One region of the Actinoplanes sp. NPDC000266 genome, then DNA from elsewhere that is predicted to be linked to it. Evidence: riboswitches for the same ligand, from Rfam matches in the RefSeq annotation. Region 1 holds a riboswitch; each other region holds the start of a gene.
The links. A riboswitch is a leader RNA that binds a small molecule or an ion and turns the genes downstream of it on or off. The one in region 1 is predicted to bind cyclic di-AMP.
Positions count from the first base shown of each region.

Region 2: another riboswitch for cyclic di-AMP. It lies ahead of ACFY36_RS01755 (C40 family peptidase); the one in region 1 lies ahead of ACFY36_RS07555 (C40 family peptidase).
Region 3: another riboswitch for cyclic di-AMP. It lies ahead of ACFY36_RS37450 (C40 family peptidase); the one in region 1 lies ahead of ACFY36_RS07555 (C40 family peptidase).

Region 1 is NZ_JBIAZI010000002.1:262,100-264,356, forward strand. It holds gene ACFY36_RS07555 (C40 family peptidase) at 73-1,068, opposite strand; cyclic di-AMP (ydaO/yuaA leader) riboswitch at 1,084-1,221, opposite strand; gene ACFY36_RS07560 (M56 family metallopeptidase) at 1,344-2,257, opposite strand, start outside.
Region 2 is NZ_JBIAZI010000001.1:457,681-459,937, reverse strand. It holds gene ACFY36_RS01760 (glycoside hydrolase family 6 protein) at 1-420, shown strand, start outside; cyclic di-AMP (ydaO/yuaA leader) riboswitch at 776-927, shown strand; gene ACFY36_RS01755 (C40 family peptidase) at 963-1,736, shown strand; gene ACFY36_RS01750 (hypothetical protein) at 1,733-2,017, opposite strand; gene ACFY36_RS01745 (hypothetical protein) at 2,014-2,257, opposite strand, start outside.
Region 3 is NZ_JBIAZI010000010.1:432,836-435,092, forward strand. It holds gene ACFY36_RS37445 (MurT ligase domain-containing protein) at 1-915, opposite strand, end outside; cyclic di-AMP (ydaO/yuaA leader) riboswitch at 1,381-1,511, shown strand; gene ACFY36_RS37450 (C40 family peptidase) at 1,518-2,257, shown strand, end outside.

The DNA.
Region 1 (2,257 bases):
TGCAACGCCCCGGGAACAGCCGAGGCCGCCAGGGCTCCTGCCCGGGCGGCCTCGACCGTACGAACTCGGGAATCAGCCCGGCCGGCGGAAGCCCGCGATGGGCATCCGGTCGATCTCCGCCATCCGCACGTGATCCCCCGTGTGCGGAGCGTGGACCATCAGGCCGCCACCGATGTAGATGCCGACGTGATGGAGACTTCCCGGGAAGAAGAAGACCAGGTCACCCGGTTGCAACTCGTCCCGCGACACCGCCTTGCCCTCGCCCCACTGGTCTTTCGTGTAGTGGTCGAGGTGCACACCGACGCTGGCCCAGGCCTCCTGGGTCAGACCGGAGCAGTCGTACGAGTTCGGGCCTGCCGACCCGAAGACGTACGGCTTGCCGATCAGGTCGCACGCGCGCTGTGCCGCACGCCCGCCCTTGTCATTGGTGTACGTGACCGGACAGGCACCCAGGCGCAGGGGCCCATCCGAGGCGTCCGCCGAGCCGTACGCCTGGATCCGCAGTTTCTGCAGCGAAGTGATCTTGGTTTGGATCGCCTTCTTGCGCGTGCCCAGGTCCTTGTCGCGCGCGGCGACGGACTTGGTCACGACATCCAGGTCGGACTTGGTGGCGGAAAGCTTGTCGCGCAGCGCCGCCACGCCCTTGATCTGCTCCTGCTGATGACGAGCGAGCTGATCGAGATAGGTCAGCTTGTCGGTCAGCCCGGTCGGCGAGCCACTGATGATCATGGCGTCGAGGGCGTTCGGCGCACCCTGCTTGTACGCGTCGACGGCCAGGCCTTGCACCTGGGCCATCGCCAGGTCGACCTGCACCTGGAGCGGAGTCAGCTGGGCGGCGAGCTTCTTCTGCTGAGCGCGGTTCTTGAGCAGCTGGTTGTGCACATCGTTGTACTGCTCGATGACCGGCTCGAGTTCGTTCCACTGCTTGTCGATCTGAGCCTCGACCGAGGAGGGCGAGGGTGTGGCGTGCGCGACGGCTGGTCCGGTGACAACGACCCCGACCGCCGCGAGTGCGCAGACGAGCCCGCGCAGAACTGCGGCGCGGCCGCGCGCCCCAATCCGTTTCACGTTGGGTGTGATGTCCTTTCTTCCCTCGTGCCGCCGACCGGGTTAGCTGACGGGTTCGGACGGGAAGACGCGTCCGGCCGCGACGCGTCGCGGCTTCACCCCAACCACTCGGGTCCCCGGTTCGCCCACACGGCGATTAGGCGGTGGTCCGTCAGATCGGCCGGGTGGACGATGGGGGGCTGCCGAACCGGGGACCACCGTACTCCGGATCATGTGGAGAACTGAAGCCGCCGCGTACGGGAAACTGCTTGCTCAGGACGGCATACGCAGAGTCACTAGAGCGGCCAGTGGTCCAGCGCACGATCGAGCCAGGGCACCACCAGGATCACCGTGGGTAGCACCAGCAGACCCACGGCGGCGAGCCCGGCGGCGACGTTGAGGCCGACGGACACGGTGTGCGGCTGGCCGAGCCGGGCCAGCCGGCGACGCCTGGCGTCACCCGTCGGATCGGCCCGCGCGTCCTCCGCCAGGGGGATGGCATCGGTCAACCGCTCGAGGGCGGCTCGCAGCGGCTCCGCCCCGGTCTTCCTCCGCGCCACGTCGTCCGAGATCATTTCCAGGAGCAGATGTACGGCGTCAAGGGGCGCCCGGCTCCGCAGAGGCCCCGGCACGGCGCGGTAGAACGCGGTGAACGACTCCATCACCACCTCGTGCCGATGACGGAGGTGGGTCTGCTCGTGGGCGAGGACCGCGTCGACCTGCTCCCGGTCGAGCACCTGGAGCACGCCGTTGCTCAGGACCACGCGCGGCTCGCGGCCGGGCACGCAGTAGGCCAGCGGCAGCGCCCCGTCGAGCACGCGCAGGTTGTCGGGGCCGAGCTCGCGGTGCTGCTCGGCCCGGTCGAGCAGGTCGACCAGCTCACGGTGGCGGGCCCGGCGCGCCCGCGAGCGCCGGGTGACCCCGGCCAGCGAGACGATCAGGCGCAGGATGATGACACCGGCCACGACCAGGGCGCCGATGAGCGCGGCGGCGGCGACCGGCTTGCCCGAGCCGGCGGCCCGGGTGACCTCATACGGCGCGGAGAGCACGACGCCGAGCGCGGACAGCACCGCGCTCAGCGTGATCGACTGCCAGAGCAGCACGGCCGCGACCGGCGCCCGGTCGGGCCAGCGCGCGCGGGCCAGCGCGCCCGGGACGACCAGCGACAGGGTCAGGCCGAGCGCGCCGAGCAGGAGCGCGGTCACCCCTC
Region 2 (2,257 bases), on a different contig from region 1:
GGAGCACCGCTCCCGCCGACCACCGGCCCCACCACCCCGCCGACCACCCCGCCGACGACCCCTCCGACCACGACCCCTCCCACCACGACCCCTCCCACCACGGCGCCCCCGACCACTCCCCCGCCGGCCGGCGCGTGCGGCGCGACCTACGTGACGACGAGCTCCTGGCAGGGCGGCTTCCAGGGCAAGGTCACCGTCAAGGCCGGCGGCAGCGCGGTCACCAGCTGGTCGGTCTCCTGGACCCTGGCCTCCGGCCAGTCGATCAGCCAGGTCTGGAGTGGCAACCTCTCGATGAACGGCTCACTGGCGACCGTCCGCAACGCCGCCTGGAACGGCTCCCTCGCCCCGGGCGCCACCGCCGAGTTCGGATTCATCGCCTCCGGCCCCACCAGCACACCGTTCATCACCTGCACGGCTTAGCAGGTCCCCACCGCCCACCCCGGCCCGCGCGGCCGGGGTGGGCAATGCCCGCTCCTTTGCCATTTCGCCGAGTTCGGGAGGTTCGGCAACAGGTCAATGCCCGATGAAATTGTGTGCCCTAATTCACATTGCTAAATAAACGGAGAGTAGTCGTACGAATACAGAATGTTTCTGAAATTCTGAATGACCCCGCAAAAAGGACGCCGGCCAGCGTGCCAACTACTGCGAGTGATTCGGCCGCTCGCTGGACAGAATGAAAATCCGGTGTAGCAAGATGGTGCCGGCCACCACGCCGGCTCGTGACGATCGGTTCACGCCGAGCCCTGCCCGGGCCGATCGCCGCGACCGCGAGCAAGCAGGACCACCGCGAAGGCATCCGGGGCAGGGACGGGGGATCCACCATCGGCCCACTCCCCGTGGGCCTCGGGGTGAAGCCGCCCCTGGCGGCCGGGCAACCTTCCCGCCCGAACCCGACAGCTAACCTCGCAGGCGTGCCGGAAGGACTCTCTCCCGTGCACGAACGAAGTTCGGGCCGGTGCCGCATGTCTGCCGGCGCCGGCACCATCGCCCTGTCCCTGGCCGTCGGCCTGCTGATCGCGCCGTCCGGCGCCACCGCGAGCACGAGCACCGCGGTGCGGGTCGAGGCGGCGGCCAAGAAGAAAGTCTCGGTCCGCACCACGTTCACGCCCAGATCGCTGAAGCTGGGCCGGACGGTGAAGATCACGGTCACCTACCGCAACCCGGCCAACGGCGCCGCCGTCACCTCCGGCTCGGTACGGCTCCAGGCGCTTCGCGGCGGCAAGTGGGCCACCTGGGCCGTACGGAAACTGAACAGCAAGGGCACGGTCAGCTTCACCTCAGCGCCGAGGGTGACCGGGCACTTCCGTACGGCGTACACCGGCAATGGGGTTTTCGCCGGTCACACCGGCCGCGCCTTCAAGGTCACCGTGATCAAGCCGGCGCCGAACAAGGCCGGGCGGATCCTGGCCGAGGCGCGGAAACACGTCGGCAAGCTCTATCTGTACGGCGCCGCCGGCCCCAACCGGTTCGACTGCTCCGGCTACACGATGTACGTCTACCGCAAGTCGATCGGCGTCAAGCTGCCGCACAAGGCCGATTCGCAGCAGCGGTACGGCCGTGGGGTCAGCAAGAGCGCCAAGCAGCCCGGTGATCTGCTCATCTCGCGCCGGGGGTCGTACGGCTACCACGCCGCCATCTACGCCGGCAACGGCTACATGTACGACTCGCCCCACAGCGGCTCGCGCATCAGCAAGCGCAAGATCTTCAGCGCGAACTACGTCGTACGCCGGTTCTAAAGATTGCGGCGTACGACGGTGACGCCGCACGCCAGAAGGAAGAACAACGCCACTGTGCCCATCCGGAGCCAGGGTGTGTCGGTGATCTTGCGATCGGTGCCGATGGAGACGCTGATGGCGAGGTTGGCCGCGAACATGACACCGAGGAAGACGGTGATGAGCCGCTCGGCCGTGGTCCACCGTGACCAGTAGGCCCACGCGCCGAGCACGGTGCCGAACAGGAAGAGCGCCGAGACGAGGATGAACGGGATGGCCAGGCGCCATCGCATCATCGGGCTCATCGGCGCTCTTCCCCACCATCGGCCAGCCGGCGGGCCTCGCGCTCGTACCGGGCACGATCCTCGGCGGTCAGGTCCCGCTGCGACTTGGCGAAGGCGGCGGCCAGACCCTGCGCGTGCCACGGATTGTTCGCGGCCTCGCGCAGGCCGGCCTCGCCGGACAGCACGGTACGGGCGAGGGAGCCCATCGCGTCGTCCCTGCCCCGGGTGTCGGCCAGGTGGCGCAGGACCGCGCGGGCCAGG
Region 3 (2,257 bases), on a different contig from region 1:
CCAGCTGGCCGGGTTCTTGGCCAGGAGCAGCCGGATGTTGCGGCCGTCCCGGTCGACCTGCGCGTAGCGGCCCGCGATCGAGGTGACCGTGGAGAGCCGGGGGAGGGCCTCGATCGGGCGTACCCCGAACTCGGCCGCCACGGCCAGGGCGGTCGCCGCGTTACCGAGGTTGACCGTGCCCGGCAGCTGGAGCTTGACCAGGTGCCAGTCGCCGCGCGGGTCGATCACGCCCTCGTCCTCGACGCGCCACTGCGGTATCGGCCGCCGCAGCGGGCAACCGGTGCACCACCAGTCGCCGTTCTCCCGCTCGATCGGGTCGCCGCTCTCGGGGCACACCCACGAGTCGTCCTGCCAGCGCTGGCCGGCGCTGAACCAGGTCACCTTCTGCGATCCGTAGGCGGCCCACACGACCATCGGGTCGTCGGCGTTGGCGACCACGTTCACATCCGGGTGGCCGGCGAGGGCGGTGCGCCACAGCTGCGCCATCATCGCCACCTCCTTGGCCCGGTCGAGCTGGTCGCGGGAGAGGTTGAGCAGGGCCACCACCCGCGGCTTGGTCTCGCCGATGACCCGGGGGAGGTAGTGCTCGTCGACCTCCAGCACCGCGAACGGCGTCTGACCGGCCTTGGCCAGCGCCGACGTGTGCCCGGTGGGCATGTTGGCGCCGAAGGAGTTGGTGGCGACCGGGCCGAGGACGCCGAGCGCGGCGGCCGCCAGCCGGGTCGTCGTGGTCTTGCCGTTGGTGCCCGAGACGAGCGCGATCGCGCGTCCGGTCGCCAAGTGGCTCAGCAGCTCAGGATCGATCTTGAGACCGATCCAGCCGCCGATGACCGAGCCGTCGCCGCGTCCCGCGGCCCTGGAGAGCGCCGCCGCGGTCTTCGACACGGAGGTCGCGACCTTGGCACGCAGGGGCATCTTCCCGTCCGTCACGGCGACGAGGGTACCGGAACGGGACGTTACGTCGAGTTGTCGCCGCTGCCGGCTGTTCGGGGGAGCGGATTTCGCCCGGTAGGAAGGGTTTAGACGGCGGAAGAGTGAATATCAGGTGGCCGCCACCCTGCGGGTGACGAGCAATTATGTGTTCTGATTCACCCGTAACCTTCGACAAATCGTATTTGGCTGATCACGAGGCGTGCTGGCAAAAGTTACGGGGCGATCACAAATCGGACACCCTCTCATGTGCCAACTACTCTCGGTTACTGAACCGATTCCGCCGCTTCAGCCGGATCTCAGGTACCAAGGTTGGGCCGACAGCAATCCGCTGGAGGCTTGCGCCGCCCGGTTCACGCCGAGCCCTGCCCCGGGCCAGGCAGCGCGATCATGAGCACCACGTACGACCACAAAGGCATACGGGGGCAGGGACGGGGGACCCAAATAGCGGTCTCCTCCGCGCCACCCGCTCCGGTGGCGGCCAACGGAGAGACCTTGGGGTGAAGCCGCCTCCCAGCGGCCGGGCAAGCCTTCCCGCCCGAACCCGACAGCTAACCTCGCAGGCGTGCCGGAGGGATATCTCTACCGTGCACGAACAACGTTCGAGCCGGGGCCGCCGCGTGTCCGCCGGTGCCGGCAAGATCGCGCTGTCTCTGGGTCTCTGCCTCTGCGCCGGCCAGCTGGTCTCCACGCCGGCCGCGCACGCCGCAACCCCCGCCCCCGTAGTGGCGCAGGTCGCCACCGCGAAGGCCGCGGCGAAGGTCAAGCCCACGGTCCGCACCAGCGTCAGCACCCGGACGCTCGCGTGGGGAGCCAAGGTCAAGGTGACCGCCCGCTACCTCAACCCCACCAACGGCAAGGCCGTCACTTCCGGATACGTACGCCTCCAGGCGCTGCGTAACGGCAAGTGGCAGAACTGGGCCTCCGGCAAGGTGAACAAGAACGGCGCCGTCGCCCTGTACGGCCAGCCCAAGGTCAGCGGCTCGCTCCGCATGGTCTACCTGGGCACCTCGACGTTCGCCCCGCAGGTGGGCGGCCGTCTCTCGGTGAAGGTCGTGGCCAGCGGCGCCAAGGTCCTCGCCGAGGCTCAGAAGCACACCGGCGCGCTGTACCTGTTCGGCGCTTCGGGTCCGAGCCGCTTCGACTGCTCGGGCTTCACGAAGTACGTCTACAAGAAGGCCGCCGGCAAGAACCTGGCCCACAAGGCCAACACGCAGCAGAAGGTCGGCCGCTCGGTCTCGAAGAGCGCCAAGAAGGCCGGCGACCTGATCATCTTCCGCAACGGCTCGTACGGCTACCACGCGGCCATCTACGCCGGCAACGGCTA